One region of the Alteromonas sp. ABH4_457 genome, then DNA from elsewhere that is predicted to be linked to it. Evidence: predicted binding sites of a transcription regulator. Region 1 holds the regulator's gene; the other holds the start of a gene.

Evidence for each region. Region 1 encodes sigma-54, which starts transcription at its own class of promoters, with help from an activator protein. Its sites were predicted from a motif close to GTTGGCACGNNNNTNGNNT; they were not measured.
Region 2: the regulator sigma-54 is predicted to act here: its motif matches at 2,103-2,121, upstream of flgA (flagellar basal body P-ring formation chaperone FlgA).

The regions. Positions count from the first base shown of each region.
Region 1 covers NZ_JBSWXN010000008.1:350,432-358,445, reverse strand. Annotated here, with positions in the region: gene lptA (lipopolysaccharide transport periplasmic protein LptA) at 1-393, shown strand, start outside; gene lptB (LPS export ABC transporter ATP-binding protein) at 399-1,124, shown strand; gene ACXAGR_RS21505 (RNA polymerase factor sigma-54) at 1,220-2,704, shown strand; gene hpf (ribosome hibernation promoting factor) at 2,737-3,024, shown strand; gene ptsN (PTS IIA-like nitrogen regulatory protein PtsN) at 3,033-3,476, shown strand; gene rapZ (RNase adapter RapZ) at 3,523-4,368, shown strand; gene ACXAGR_RS21485 (HPr family phosphocarrier protein) at 4,368-4,640, shown strand; gene ACXAGR_RS21480 (substrate-binding periplasmic protein) at 4,694-5,437, shown strand; gene yiaA (inner membrane protein YiaA) at 5,455-5,847, opposite strand; gene ACXAGR_RS21470 (DUF2145 domain-containing protein) at 5,866-6,639, opposite strand; gene ACXAGR_RS21465 (hypothetical protein) at 6,636-6,977, opposite strand; gene ACXAGR_RS21460 (helix-turn-helix domain-containing protein) at 7,091-7,846, shown strand; gene mgtE (magnesium transporter) at 7,987-8,014, shown strand, end outside.
Region 2 covers NZ_JBSWXN010000005.1:193,781-201,794, reverse strand. Annotated here, with positions in the region: gene flgB (flagellar basal body rod protein FlgB) at 1-167, opposite strand, end outside; gene ACXAGR_RS13655 (CheR family methyltransferase) at 310-1,143, opposite strand; gene ACXAGR_RS13650 (chemotaxis protein CheV) at 1,163-2,083, opposite strand; gene flgA (flagellar basal body P-ring formation chaperone FlgA) at 2,249-2,983, shown strand; gene flgM (flagellar biosynthesis anti-sigma factor FlgM) at 3,077-3,412, shown strand; gene flgN (flagellar export chaperone FlgN) at 3,423-3,854, shown strand; gene ACXAGR_RS13630 (LPP20 family lipoprotein) at 3,933-4,409, opposite strand; gene ACXAGR_RS13625 (flagellar assembly protein T N-terminal domain-containing protein) at 4,644-5,819, shown strand; tRNA gene ACXAGR_RS13620 (tRNA-Arg) at 5,905-5,979, shown strand; gene smrA (DNA endonuclease SmrA) at 6,019-6,606, shown strand; gene purL (phosphoribosylformylglycinamidine synthase) at 7,625-8,014, opposite strand, start outside.

The DNA of each region.
Region 1 (8,014 bases):
ATTACCCAGGGTTCACTCATCATTGCCGCAGATGAAGTTGAAGCCATCGCCAGTGAAGGCGAAGGGAAAGAGGTTTTTATTGCCCGCGGAAAACCAGCCACTTATTCTCAAACGCTGGATGACGGCGCAAAAGTAAAAGCCAGCGCAAATGAAATTCGCTACGAAGTAGCCAAACAACTTATTTCCTTGCAAGGTGATGCGAAAATCCAGCAAGATACCAGCATGGTCCAGGGAGATAGCATCACCTATGACATGTCAAAAGAGCAACTTCTGGCAACCGGCGGTGAAAGTAACAGCAACGGCCGGGTAACCACGGTTTTCCGTCCTGACACAGTTAAAGAGCTGAAGGAAGAGAACAAGACTTCAGACAGCAACGAAAACGAGGGTAACTGAGTTACATGGCAACCCTGAGTGCGACTCACCTGGCAAAGTCGTATAAATCACGCCAGGTCGTCCGTGACGTTAGTTTATCGGTTTCTACCGGACAGATAGTAGGTCTGCTGGGTCCTAACGGTGCAGGTAAAACCACAACGTTTTACATGATTGTCGGTCTTGTGCCACTGGACAAAGGCAAAATCCTCATTGATGAGCAGGAGCTGACGCACCAGCCAATGCACGAACGTGCCCGCCGGGGAATTGGCTATTTACCCCAGGAGGCATCCATTTTCCGCAAGCTGACCGTACATGAAAACATCATGGCGATATTACAGACGCGTAAAGACTTAAAAAGTCATCAACGTGAACAGGAAGCGGATGCACTACTTGATGAATTTAATATTAACCATATACGTAATAGTACAGGTATGAGTTTGTCGGGTGGCGAACGCCGCCGGGTTGAAATTGCCCGCGCACTGGCAGCCAATCCGCAATTTATTTTGCTCGATGAACCCTTCGCCGGAGTTGACCCGATTTCGGTTAATGATATAAAGAAGATCATTCAGCACTTACGGGACAGAGGTATCGGTATCCTCATCACCGACCACAATGTCAGGGAAACCCTTGATGTGTGTGAAGAGGCCTATATCGTCAGTCATGGAGAACTGATTGCTCAGGGCACCGCAGAACAGGTATTAAGTAATCAAAAAGTTCGTGATGTATACCTTGGTGAGCAATTCAGGCTATAGTTAAGATATCGGGATGAGCATTTAGCGGAGATTTCGCCACCGGCACTCACACCGCTACAACCGGATGTCCTTTTTAGAGTTTATATAAGACGTAGATGAAACCATCTTTACAGTTAAAATTTAGCCAACAACTAACAATGACGCCTCAGCTTCAGCAGGCGATCAAGCTATTGCAGTTGTCTACGCTGGACTTACAACAAGAAATTCAGGAAGCTCTCGATTCTAATCCTTTGCTGGAAGTCGACGACAGCTCCGACAACGATGTAATTGAGAAAAATAACATCGACAATGATGACAGCATGCAAGAGTCTGCAACAGCCTCATCTTCTGACAGCATGGATACCGGTGAAGCACTGGAAAAGAATGATTTACCGGATGAGCTGCCCATCGACAGTACCTGGGATGAGTACATTTCTGCGTCTTCTGCCCCCGCGCCCGGCCCTTCCGGGGGTGATGATGAACAAATCTTTCAGGGTGAAACCACCGAAAATATTCAGGACCATCTGCTGTGGCAAATGCGTCTGACACCTTTTTCTGACACAGACCGCGCCATCGCGCTGGCGATCATCGATTCCATTGATGAGTCCGGCTATCTAACGGTTACCGTTGACGACATTCTGCAAAGCGTAAACAGTGAAGATATGGAAGAGCCCGTAGAAGAAGATGAGGTTGAGTGCGTACTTAAACGTATTCAGCTATTTGATCCTCTCGGTTCCGGCTCCCGCACACCGCAGGAGTGCTTGTTAGTTCAGCTGGCGCAATTTGCACCGGAAACACCGTGGCTGGAAGAAGCCAAACTACTGCTCAGAGAGCATTCCGATCTGTTAGGCAGTAAAGATTACCGTACGTTAATGCGTAAAACCCGCCTGAAAGAAGATCAGTTACGGGAAGCGATGCGTTTGCTGCAAACGCTTAATCCCCGTCCGGGCAGTGCATTAATTACGAAAGAACCCGAATATGTCATTCCGGATGTATCGGTTGCGAAGAAAAATGGCCGTTGGGTTGTAGAATTAAACCCCGACAGCCTGCCTAAGCTCAGTGTTAATCAGCAGTATGCTGCAATGAGCCGTAAAGCAAGAAACAGCAGTGATTCACAATTTATCCGCTCTCACATGCAGGAAGCAAAATGGTTTATTAAGAGCCTTGAGAGCCGGAACGATACGCTGCTGAAAGTAGCAAATTGTATTGTTCAGCAACAGATGGGCTTTTTTGAGCATGGCCCTGAAATGATGAAACCAATGGTGCTGAATGATGTCGCAGAAATGGTAGATATGCACGAATCTACTATTTCCAGGGTAACAACGCAGAAGTACATGCACACGCCCCGTGGTATTTTCGAGTTGAAGTATTTCTTCTCCAGCCACGTTGCCACTGAATCAGGTGGTGAGTGTTCATCTACAGCGATTCGCGCCCTGATTAAAAAGCTGGTTGCCGCTGAAAAGCCAAGCAAGCCACTGAGTGACAGCAAGATTGCTTCGTTGTTGGCCGATCAAGGCATTATGGTTGCCCGGCGAACAATAGCAAAGTACCGGGAATCCTTGTCGATCCCGCCGTCTAACCAACGCAAAAGCCTTATCTAACTTAAGGCTGCTCAAAATAAGGAAGACGAAATATGCAAATCAACCTTTCTGGTCATCACATTGAGATCACTGATTCTTTGCGTAATTATGTCGATACTAAGTTCAGCAAACTGGAACGTCATTTTGACCACATATCAAATGTGCACGTTATTTTAAATGTTGAAAAGCTTAGCCAAAAAGCAGAAGCAACGGTTCATCTTAGCGGCGCGGAAGTCTTCGCCTCTTCCGAAAATCAGGACATGTATGCTGCCATTGACAGCATGGTCGATAAGCTCGACAGGCAGGTCCTGAAACACAAGGAAAAGCTTAAAAAGCACTAATTGAATTCATGGATATACAAGCCATAGTCAGCCTGGACCGCACCGAGTGTGCGGTCCAGTGCAATAGCAAAAAACGCATTCTCGAAATCATCAGCGGGATTGCAGCTAAAAATAACCCCGATGTTGATGAAGCCACCGTGTTAAGTAGCCTGCTGGCCCGTGAGCGAATGGGCAGCACAGGTATAGGTAACGGCATAGCCCTCCCCCACGGTCGCCTGGCCGGACTGGAAAATGTCATCGCCATCGTAGTTACCAGCACACCCGCCATCGATTTTGATGCTATCGACAACAAACCTGTGGATATTTTCTTTACTCTGCTTGTCCCTCAGGAACAAACCGAAGGACATTTACAAACTCTGGCCATGGTTGCCGGAAAACTCAGCGATAAAGAAACCATAAAAACTATCCGCAAAGCTCAGACAAGTGATGATATTATTCGCGCATTACAGTAACTTAGTGTAATACGCACCGACAACACGTGACTTCAGGAGAAACGGCGTGAAGTTAATCATCATCAGCGGACGTTCCGGTTCAGGAAAATCAGTAGCACTTCGTGCCCTTGAGGATCTGGGGTACTACTGCGTCGATAATATTCCGGTTAATCTGTTACCAGCCCTGACACACACTGTCGCCGATGAATACGAGCAGGTAGCTGTGAGTATTGATGTCAGAAACTTGCCTAAAGAGCCTTCTGAGCTGGTTGAAATTCTCGACTACCTGCCGGAGTCATGGACTGTCACCATCGTATATATTGACGCAAGTGACGATATGCTGGTGCGCCGGTTCAGCGAAACCCGGCGGTTACACCCGCTGGCCAAACTGAATAAGTCATTGTCAGATGCCATCCAGACAGAACGTGAACTGCTGGCGCCTGTAGCGGAAAGAGCGGATTTGAATATTGATACCGACTCTCTGAGCATCCACCAGCTGGCAGAATTAATCCGCGAGCGTATCCTCGGTAAGAAAAGCTCACGACTTGTTCTGGTATTTGAATCATTCGGCTTTAAACACGGTATTCCCAAAGATGCAGACTATGTATTTGACGCCCGTTTTCTGCCAAACCCTCACTGGGAGCCGGATTTAAAACATCTGACGGGCCTGGATACACCGGTTCAGGTTTTCCTCAGTTCCCAGCCTATAGTGACCAAATTTATCTGGCAGATTCAGAACCTCATCACGACCTGGTTGCCACACCTTGAACGGAACAACCGCAGTTATGTGACTGTCGCTATCGGATGTACCGGCGGACAGCACCGTTCAGTTTATGTAGCGGAATCACTGGCGAAAAACTTCCGGGAATCTCATCCTGATGTCCAGATCCGCCACAGGGAGCAAAGTAAATAATGCGCATAGAGAAATCTCTGACTATTGTTAATAAACTGGGCCTGCATGCCAGAGCTGCAACGCAGTTAGTGCAACTGGCGAATCAGTTCGATGCCGAAGTTATTTTACAAAAAGGCGATAAGCAGGCTAATGCCAATAGTGTGCTGGGACTGATGATGATGGAAAGTCATCAGGGGGAACAGGTTACTGTGATCTCTGAAGGTCCGGATGCTGAAGCTGCAATGGATGCCGTCGAGGCACTAATTGCAGGCAGATTTAACGAAGATGAATAGCGCCGGCACACCACTGAGTGTGCAGTGCCGGCGAAGGCTTAAAGGCAAACCCGTTGAAACGTTTCATCAGTTTAATCATCTTTTTGACAGCGATGGCTTTTCAAAGCTCAGTATGGTGTGCTGAGCACAGAAAAAGTCTGATAACCGGTGGTACGGCCTGGCCTCCTTATCTGTACATAACAGACAATAATGAGCCGGCCGGTGAAGACTACCAATTGTTGAAGTCGGTTTTAGGCAAGCTGGATTATGCACTGGAAAGCCAGATCCTGCCTGAAAGACGGGTCACTCAGCAAATAGAACTGGGGCAAATTGATGTAGTTACAGGTGCAGCTTTCACACCGGCGAGAGCACTGAAAAACTATTTTTCTGTTCCTTACCGCAAAGAAACCATCAGCTTTGCCTTTCATCCTTCCCATCATGACGAATATGCCGGTAAATCTCTTGAAACCTTACTAAGGGAAGGCAAAACCCTGGCGTTAAATACCGGCGGATGGTATGGCGACTGGTTTAATGAAAAAGTCACTGAGCAGTACAGCGCGCAGCTTATTCATCTGGATTCCGTTAAACGGCGGTTACAGTTTCTGAACAGAGGCCGTGTCGATTTGGTGCTGGACGATATCAGAGTGATTAGCTTTAATGCTGAACTGCTGCATCTCGAACTGGAAATCAGTGATAATCCCGTGAACGTGCAGGACGTCCACTTCATGTTCAGTAAACAATCTGTGGACCCGGGCTTCATCGATAAATTCAATCACGTCCTGTCTGGCTATGTTAAAGACCCGGATCCTGCGAGCTGATCCTTCAACCTCACACCTTATTCTGCTGCCGTATTATCCCTGACATTTTTTTGCACCGTTATCGCGGCAAACAAACTCAGGACGAATGCCATTCCATAGAATCCTTTTTCACTCAGCAACAGGTTGGCGTTTACCAGACCAATCACTAACAGTGCAATAGCAGCACCAAGGCCAAACCAGCACAACATCAGATATATTTTCGTTGTCTGTATGCCTTCCATTTTGTCCCGCACTGTTTTTTGAACAGACACAGCAGCAAACAGTCCAAACAGAAATACAGCAAAGTAGTAGCCTTTTTCATTAAGTGGCATATCGGCATTCAGGAGTCCGGTTATGTAAGCGGCAAATCCTGTCAGCAGTGCAATAACAGAAGCAATAAAAAAGGCTTTCGTAGGTTTATTTGCGTTCATGATGATCTCCGTTTTGTATCAGTGACTGGCATACAGCACGGTTTGATGTGCCACCAGTTGATTGTTTTCCAGATAATTAGCAATAGTGGTGAACGTAGCGGTTTGTATCGCGCCCGGATGGTCGCTTAACGACACGCCGCTGCTCACCCAACTGCCTAACCGCAACTTCATTTTGTTAACCTTCACCGGCTGTGCTTTAAACCATGCCTGCGTATTGTTTTTAAGGCGATGACTGTCAGTGGTGTCGTAAATAGCAGCATTCAGCACATCAAGGGTGTACTCAGTGCAATTTTGCTTTCCTTCCGTAAACGGACTCGCAATAACGGAATAGGCCGGTTCGTGCAGCAATTTCGCTTTGTCCTGCGCATACAGGGCAACGATTTTCTGCTGCACTTCCCAATCGGGAATGATTATGCCGGTTTTTAACTCCGTTGCTCCCCAAAAGAAATCCACCGGATAATCCGTTTTCAGTACGCTTGTACCCGGCTTATCTGCCAGCTGATATAAATTGTGTATTGCATATCCCTGCTCTACCGTGCCGTCATCCAGCGTAATATCGGAATACAGCGCAATTGCCGTATGGGTGAATGAAATACCTTCAGGCAAGTCTTCAGGCGCCCGTCCAACCCGCGCAATAATGGCCGCATAGGCTCCCTGCTCAGCCAGGTAATGCTCAGTTTGCTTTGCAAACTTTATAATCGCCTCCGGCGCATACCGGCGGGGTGCTTCTTCCTGACTGCCGGCAAATACAGGCAACGCCAGACATGCAAGCATTGCTATCGCGGACCTCATTGAGCTTTCCCCTGTGTCACGATAGTCTGGTTTATCACCACATTAGGTGCCGGGTCTGCAGTAATCACCCGTTTTGTCACCGGTAAAGGTTTATTGCTTTTCTCAATGCTATGGTGAACGGAGTGCGCTGAATCTGCCGCAATCACTGCCACTCCCACACTTAACACGACCGGTGCAACCGATACCGCGCTGGCCACTGATGCTGTTGTTTGCACACTTTCCGTTGCTGCAAGCACACTGTGTTTACTTGCCTGACCGCTGTGTTGTATTGAATCGTCGGCCATTACACCGCAACTCAGTGTCAGTATTGCTAAACCTGATATCAATCCATGTTTCATTTCCAGTTCCTCAGTAGTGACTGTGTATTCACAGTAGTCCGGAGAAGAACATTAATAAACTCAAATAATTGATGTAGACTATTTCAACACCAAAAGTATCACTTATTAATACTATGCAGCAGATTAAGCAACTCATCGGTACCCTGAAGCGCTGTTTGAAGCAGCGGGGTTTTACTTATAAATCTCTGGCGGAGCGCCTTGACCTGAGTGAGGCAAGCATTAAAAGATGTTTTGCACAGGAAGCCTTTACTCTGGAGAGACTGGCACAAATTTGCGATGTGATGGACCTGACCCTCAGTGAACTGTTCCAACTCAGCGAACGGGAACAGCCCGCCCTGTCCCAGTTAACTGAAGAACAGGAAAAAGAGTTACTGGCTAACCCGAAGCTTTTGCTTATGGCCGTGCTGGTAAGGGACGGATGGCAGTTTGACGATATCACCGGGCATTATGCGATAGACCCTTTGGAAGGTGTCAGGCTGCTGGCAAAGCTCGATAAACTCAGGCTGATAGAACTTTTACCCGGCAACCGCTACCGTCTGCGAATTGGCCAGAATTTCCGCTGGATCCCGGGAGGACCGTTAGCACAGTTTATGGAACAGGAAGTTATGGTGAAGTTCATGGCGCCGAAGCGGGGTGAACCCTGGCTGTTCAGGTTATACATCCGTGGCCGCTATTCAGAGGAATCCATCCGGATCATTGAAAAGCGCCTGAAGCAACTGTCAACGGAAGCGGCAGAATTAAACGATGCTGACTCATCTTTACCGGTTTCAGAACGAACGCATATTGGTATGTTGCTGGCGATGCGTCCCTGGGAACCCTCCCTGTTTGAAAAGATGCGCAGAGAGCAAAGCGAAGCGCAGCAGCAATAAATCGACCCGATGCTCACAATTTGCGCAAACGGACGGTTTGTGGCGATTCGCAGGCAGATATACGCCGCTTTCCCGATGACAGTTTCCGGAGGGTAAGGTATTCTTTATTTACCTCCCTGTTTGTTTCTCAAAGGATTTCCGTGGCAGAAGCACTCGAAAGCAAATCAG
Region 2 (8,014 bases), on a different contig from region 1:
TGTTCACTGCGGGCGCTTTCCATGGCTTGCTTAAAGTCTATATCGCGGGCTTTGTAGCCGGGGGTGTTTGCGTTTGCCAGATTACCGGCAATCACTTCCATCTTCTGCTCTCTGATATCCAGCGCTTTTTTATGGAAACCGGTCAGATTGTCTAGGTTGATGGCCATGTAAAACACTCCACAGGCAAAGATTTCAACAACATCGAATTAAAAAGAGACTCAGAGTATGAATCGTCGTTTTCTTATTGTTGAAAACTTTGCAAATGAAGTGCCAAGTATTTTTTGACGCCCCGGGCGGGGCGTCAGGAGATTATTTATTTCTTTGATAGTAAAGGCCGGGATGGCACTTCACCATGGTAAAGTGAGATCCGGCTTCACCAATAGATTCGGAAGCGCCGAGGAACAAAATCCCCCCGGGCTGCATCTGGGCGGCAATTTGTTGCAGTATCTTTTGTTTCACATCTGCCGGAAAATAGATCAGTACATTACGGCAAAATACGATGTCAAAGCGACCCAGGGCCGTATAACTGTGCAGCAGATTCAGGCTTTTAAAAGAAACCATTCTGCGTACTTCCTCATTGACCTGAACCATCCCCTCACTGTTGGGAGAGAAATAGCGTTGACGGCGTTCTGCCGATAACCCGCGGGCCAGAGAAAGTTCGTCATACACACCTTTGTTACACTTCTCCAGCATGGCCGACGACAAATCTGTGCCGGTAATTTCCACACCTGCTCTTAAAGCGCCGGGTTTTTGCCGCTGAAATTCCAGTACTGACATAGCGATGGAGTACGGCTCCTGTCCTGAGGAACAGGCAGCACTCCAGATCCGCAACCGGCGATTTTCACTGGCGTACTGCGGCAAGATATTATTAATAAGTAACTCGTAGGGATAATTATCACGAAACCAGAGAGTTTCATTGGTGGTCATGGCATCCAGAACGGATTGCAACAAATTACGGTTTCCACCCCGTACCACAGCTGCAATCAGTCCGTCCAGGCTGTCGTAGTCGTATTCGTACATCAAAGACGACAAGCGGCTACGGACAAGATATTGCTTGTTGTCGCCTAATGAAATGCCACACTGTTGCTGCAGAAAAGTTCCGAATTGACGGTAACTGTCGGCAGACACTTCTTTATTTTTCAAGCTTCCCTGGCCTCGTCAATCAATTAGACAACCATTTACCTACAGCAGTAGCAAGTTCATCAGGATGGAATTTTGCAATGAAATCATCGGCACCGACTTTTTGCACCATCGCCTGATTGAATACCCCGCTTAATGACGTGTGAAGAACCACTTTTAATTTCTGCAATTCGGGGGTGTTTTTAATTTCAGCCGTCAGTGTGTATCCGTCCATTTCCGGCATTTCTATATCGGAAACCAGTACGCCCACTTTATCTGTAACGTCGCCGGTTTCAGCAGCAATCTCTTTGAGACGGTTCAATGCTTCCAGGCCATTCTTAGCCAGCTCCATTTTCAGTCCCAGTGCCGTCAGCGCTTTTTTCACCTGACTGCGGGCAACTGAAGAGTCATCGGCAATGAATATAATCTTATCTTCCTGAGCAGTGGTATCCAGCCCGGCGATAACATCTTTACTAACCTCGGCTTTGAGGGGAGAAATTTCGTTAAGAATTTTTTCTACGTCCAGAATTTCCACCAGCTCTTTATCCACTTCCGTAACGGCAGTAAGATAACTGGCGCGACCCGTCCCCTGCGGCGGTGGCATAATGGCATCCCAGTTCGTATTGATAATGCGTTCAACCGCGCCAACCAGAAAGCCCTGTACTGAGCGGTTGTACTCTGCAATAACGATAAACGCTGTTTCGAGGTTTTCAATCCGTCTGCCGCCTGTTGCCATGCTCAGGTCGATGACAGAAATGGTTTGCCCGCGGATATGCGCAATTCCCCGTACCAGTGAATTCAATTTAGGCATTGCTGTCAATGGCGGGCACTGCAGTACCTCCCGCACTTTGAACACGTTAATACCAAAGCGCTGACGGCCGTTGAGTCTGAACAACAGTAGCTCCAGCCTATTCTGCCCCACTAACTGCGTGCGCTGGTTAACGGAATCAAGAATGCCTGACATACATCACCTCTAATTTAAATTGGGCACGAACATTGCGTTTCACCATATCACTTAATGTTTAAAAACAGAATCGCCAAAAAAGTGACACTTTAACCATTACGAATCTAAGGGTTCTGCTTTTAATCATAGTCAAAATACAATGAACTGAACACGAAAAAAGTCATCATGCAGAAAAAGTTATCGAAATTATTGCAGAAATCTTTAAGCAGGCCGCTGATGGTTATGTTGCTGATGATGCTAAACATAGCCAGTATTCCGGCATTTGCCCAATCTTCAGCGCAGATGCGGGAAAAAATTCAGCAGGAAGCTCAGGCTTATCTGTTAAGCGCTATTGGGGACGCTCACGGCGACGATAATATTCAGGTAAGTATTGTGCCAGTTGATGACCGCATTCAGATCCCAGCCTGCCATACGCCTTTTCAGTATCACGCAGACAGCAGCGCCCTCACCCAGTCCTATATTTCAGTAAGAGTGAGTTGCGGCAACAATGACTGGTATCTGTTTACCAACGCACGGGTTGCGCGGACCCGCACGGTGGTGGTGACCTCCGGTCTTATCAGTCCTGGCACAGTGCTGACATCAGCAAACCTGAAGCTGGCTGAAGTAGACATTAACCAGTTACGGCACACCAGTTATATGTCGCAAAAGGAGCTTATCGGCGCGAGAATGAAAAGACGGGTCCGTGACGGCCAGCCTGTACAGGCAAATATGCTATGCTTTGTCTGTAAAGGTGATCGCATCACCATCCGTGCTCAGGCCGCGGGAATGCAGGTGAAAACGGCCGGCATCGCTAGACAGGACGGGGTAATAGGCGATAGTATTCAGGTAGTTAACGCATCGTCGAAAAAGACGCTTATCGCTGAAGTTGCCAGCACGCAAACAGTGGTTGTGAATTTATAGCCTCAAACAGTAAAAAACACTGAAAAAAGGTTAAAGATGCGCCAGTTCAGGCCGATAACGTGTATGAGGTGTTATTGGTAGTGGAAAAAATTTATGGCAATCAACAATGTTAACAATGGAACCCCTAAGGCGCCCATTGACAATGCAAAGCTGAATAATCAGCAGGCACAGACACAAACGGCGCAGCAACAGGAAGCTGCGGCGAAAAATACACAGACTACGGCTCCGCGCCAGGACTCTGTCTCACTGACTCAGTCTGCCCAGCAGTTAAGTCAGGTACAGAAGAAAGGCACTGAGGCGCCGGTCAATCAGGAAAAGGTCGACAAACTGAAGAAAGCCATTCAAAGTGGTGAGTATAAAATCGACCCGGATTCCCTGGCGCAGAAAATCGCACGGTTAGAAGCGCAGGTTTTTGGCATTAAATCGTAGAGAGTAATTTATGTCGCAGTCACTGGAACAGGCACTGGAGCAACAGATCGCAAACTTAACGCATCTGGCGACTTTGCTTGAACAGGAATTGCACCTGATCAGCTCCCGGGATGCTGAGGCATTGATGAATCTGCTCAAGGATAAAGAGCAAACCCTCGATACCATTCAGCAAAGTGATATTGCTATCAGTAAGCAATACACTGCACTTACAGCGGAAAAAACAGCGCCAGACGATGTTACCGCCTTGATTGCCCAGGCCAAAAAGCTTCTCGAAGAGTGTCAGTACCGTACATCAGTTAATCAAAAAGCCGTTGAACAGGGTCAGCTCAGGTTGACCCACCTGCGTAATTTAATGCTGGAAGTCCGCGCCAAAGAATCTCTGACCTACGATAAAAGCGGAAAGCCGAAAGGCTCCGGACTAGGCAGAGGCGTGAGCGCCTGATAACAGTGACAAGTACCAAAAAGCCCGTGAAAACGGGCTTTTTTGCTTTTTGCAGAAGACCGGAGCCAGTAAACCGGCTCAGTAATAAGTAACGTCTCTAATCCTTTTAGGCTTAGCGGTTGTCAGGTAAATATCGTACACCTTACGCATGTCCAGCTCTAACTCAGTAGCGTAAGTATCCTCGCCCACCGGATAACTTTTTATCACCCTCGCGCCGCGGATCACGCCTTCAACAGATGCTTTTAATTGTGAATCCTGCATCACCATGTTCGCCACCGACTGAGAACCATTCAGTCGCTGACCGTATACCTGCTCAGCCAGTTCGCGGTAGGCATCCAGCTTTGATGCTTTCATTGCCATCAGGGAGCGGTCATTTTCCGTCTGACCCATTTGCTGCGCAACCGGTGCATATCCTATCGCTGTCAGCACGGGGTAACTTTCCGGCTCCACCACTTCCCACTCAACATGCTTATCAATAAGCCCTGAGCAACCACCCAGCAGTAATACCAGACTGACGCCTGTCGCTCTTGCTGATCGCAGGATAATAGATTGCATAACCCACCTGTAGTTCTTAATCAGTTTGCTGAATGTCGCTGAACACCATTGTTCTGCATCCACAGCAGATTTTTTCTGTTACCCGTTTCCAGCAATAACCGTGCCCTGATGTTCTGCGCCATTTTTCAGACGCAATTTCAGGAACGTTTTTTGCTCTTGTCTTTGCACATAAAGCCGGAAACGCTGCTTTGCCAGCGGTTCTGCTTCATTTTAAATATGATTGCGGTGATAAAGATGACTCGAATTGACAATTTGCTCCGGCCAGCGGGGATTAAACTGTTTCTTACAGGGCTATTTTTATTACTGTCGTGGCAAACTTCTGCCGCCTGGTATGAAGCCAGAGGACAGGCACTCATCCAGGGCGGAGATAAAATTGCCGCCAAAGCAAAGGCCACCGAAGAGGCGATCAGACAGGCAATGATTTTTGCCGGCGCTTCTGTGCAAAGTGTTCAGATGCTGACCAACGGACTGTTGCAGGAAGACAGGCTTCAAATCAGTGCCAGCGGAGAAGTGAACAACCTTGAGCTTATTGATGAGAAATGGCACAGCGATTATGTGACAGTAACCATTCGGGCAGACATTTTCCCGCAAACCGCCTCATGCAGTGCTGCTGACTTTCAAAAGACTCTGGTCACCACCTGGTTTCCTATCGAACACCGGACGCAGGCACAGGACGGACAAATCCACGATTTGTCCGAACAGGCACCGAGACACCTCCAGCAATTATTTAAAGCCCGCTCTGAATTAACTTCACTGGCTCAGATAGTGCCCTACACTGTCAGATGGAACCGCGCTAATGTGCTGGCTCAGGCACCTGACCTGGCCCGACAGAGCCGCTCACAATACATTCTGGCAGCAACCATCACAGATTTGAGTATGTTGCGTCCCGCCCACTCTTCACTGGCATTCTGGAAGGATGATGATGCATTGCGTCAGTTCTCCCTCGATGTTTCTCTGGTAGACGGTATGAACGGTGCCGTACTCATGCAGAAAAATTATGCTACCGAAGCCGTGTGGGAATTCGATCAGTTCTCACAGATTGATGTCAGCAGCTACCGGTTCTGGCAAAGTGAATACGGCAAAGCCGTCAACCGGTTGTTCACCGGCGTGGTAGAAGACATTGATGATATGCTCACCTGTCAGCCAGCTACCGGCCGGGTACTGGCCGTCAGAGGCGATGTCTTGCAGGTATCCATTGGCCGCAGCCATGGTATTCAACCCGGTGACGAACTCACCGTCTATAAAACCAGCCAGGTGCGCGATCCGCAGGGCATGACATTTTTGCAATATAACCTTTATCCCGTGAAAGTGCGGGTAACCAGCGCATCCGTTGACAGCGCCACGGTTGAAGCGGTTGACGGAGGAATTCTTGCCAATATCCAGCCCAATGATTTTGTAGCCAGACGATAGAAAACACAGTAAATCAGAGAATTGCGGGTTCAACTTCCATTCAGGATAGCTATAATAGCGGTTCTCCGGCAGTTCAGGACCGGATGTCCCTATAGTTTAATGGATAAAACAAGGCCCTCCTAAGGCTTAGATGTTGGTTCGATTCCAGCTAGGGACGCCATAGCGTTAAGCGACATATTCTTTGTGTTCGAGGTCAGCCATGCACCACCAGTTCGACGATGATGATTTACGTTCTTTCATGGAAGAGATGGGCGATGTACAACGGATAACTACAGACGACAAAGTATTCAATCACGACGCACAGGACAGCCTTGCGAAAAAGGCCAAAAGAGCCGCACTGGCCAAAGATAATCCGGACATATTCAATCCCCTCAGTATGGAAAACGTGAAACCCGTCAAACCCGACGATTTCATTGCTTTTCAACAACCCGGCATTCAGGACGGCGTGTTTAAGAACTTACGGCTGGGTAAGTATGAACTTGAACAGCGTATATCCCTTAAAAACCTGACCCTCGCTGAATCCAGAGACTTACTTTACAAGCAACTCAAAAACGCCCATGAACGGGGCACACGCGCTCTGCTTGTTCAGCATGGCAAAGGCGAAAACAGTAAACCGCTTCCGGCAATGAAAAAAAGCTACGTAAACCACTGGCTCGCCGAACTGGATTTCGTCATCGCGTGGCATACCGCACAACCCGGTCATGGCGGTTTCGGCGCAACTTATGTATTGCTGAAAAAACATCCGCAACAAAAGTTAATAAACCGCGAAAAAAATAGAAAAAGATAAAGTGGAAAAATTGCGATAGTGATCTATGTTTAAAGACCGGCCGTTAAATGATATATGTGGCGGTTTTGAGATGTGTTTCAGGTGTTGCGTTTGCACCGAAAATCATTTTTGAGTTTACGAAATTGACTACACCAGAAGTTTTTGAAGACAGTACTAACCCACTCCGCAATGCGAAGAGAGCACTGTTAACTGACCCTGCGACTAAACAGCAATCAGATTGATTGCGAGCGCTTTTCGCTCACTTTTAATTCTGCGGAACTTGCGGAAGAACTGAATACAGCGGTCAGAATCATAAACAAGACTGCGACAGCGACACCGGTTAAACCGAACCCCTTACCAGAACGATACATATTCGTCTCTTATTATCTAACGTTAACTGCGGATCCCTAACGATCCTAACCAAACAACCCGCTTCCGTTGCTACCTTTTATAAGTCTTCCTGACACGCCTAATGTAAAACAGTGTTTTACAGATCACAAGAGATCGGTTCAAAAATTTGACACTGAAACAACTTATTTTTGGCGCTCAGTATATGCAGACCACGTCCGGTTAAAATTGTTCCGGAAAATGTAAAAATTAATCAATTTCCGTAAATCTTTGTAACTGAGCAGGAATGGGTATGGAGATGCGGCTTCCGCAAACAGCGAGTGCGGCCGGTTTCGAAAACTGAAAAGGCTGAAGATGTCAGCTTCCGCAACCAGCGAGTGCGGCCGGTTTCGAAAACTGAAAAGGCTGAAGATGTCAGCTTCCGCAACCAGCGAGTGCGGAAGCGACTCAAGTGCTGAACAGGTTGACTAACCAGCGCTCGCACAAAAAAAGAGGGGCTGCGTTTTAAAAACCGTTTTGGCAGGATTTGAAACCTGAAAAGGCTGGAGATTGAAGATTTCGCAGAACGGATTCCGTTGCAAAAGTTAAAAACCGTCAGCCGCAGGGAAGCGGCTGCCGAGCCCCCAGGGATGGGTTTACGGCGTGTTTTTAACTTGCAACGGTCTCCGTTCGTCAGCGAAATCGAAAACTACTAGCCGACGAAAACGCGGGCGTTGCGGAAGATGCGCATCCACGCGCCGTCTTCCTGCCAGTCGTCCGGGCGCCAGGAGTTCGCTACAGTACGGAATACACGTTCCGGGTGAGGCATCATAATCGTTGCCCGACCATCAGCAGATGTCAGACCCGTGATACCCGCCGGAGAGCCGTTCGGGTTCGCAGGATAGGTATCTGCTACCTGACCGTAGTTGTTCACGTAACGCAGGGCTACCTGATTCGCGCTCTGTACCGCACTCAGTGCGTCAGCAGAGGCAAACTCAGCCTGACCTTCACCGTGGGATACCGCGATCGGCATCATTGAGCCTTTCATGCCCTGCAGCAGCACAGAGTTTGACTCTGTTACTTCTACCATGGCAACACGGGC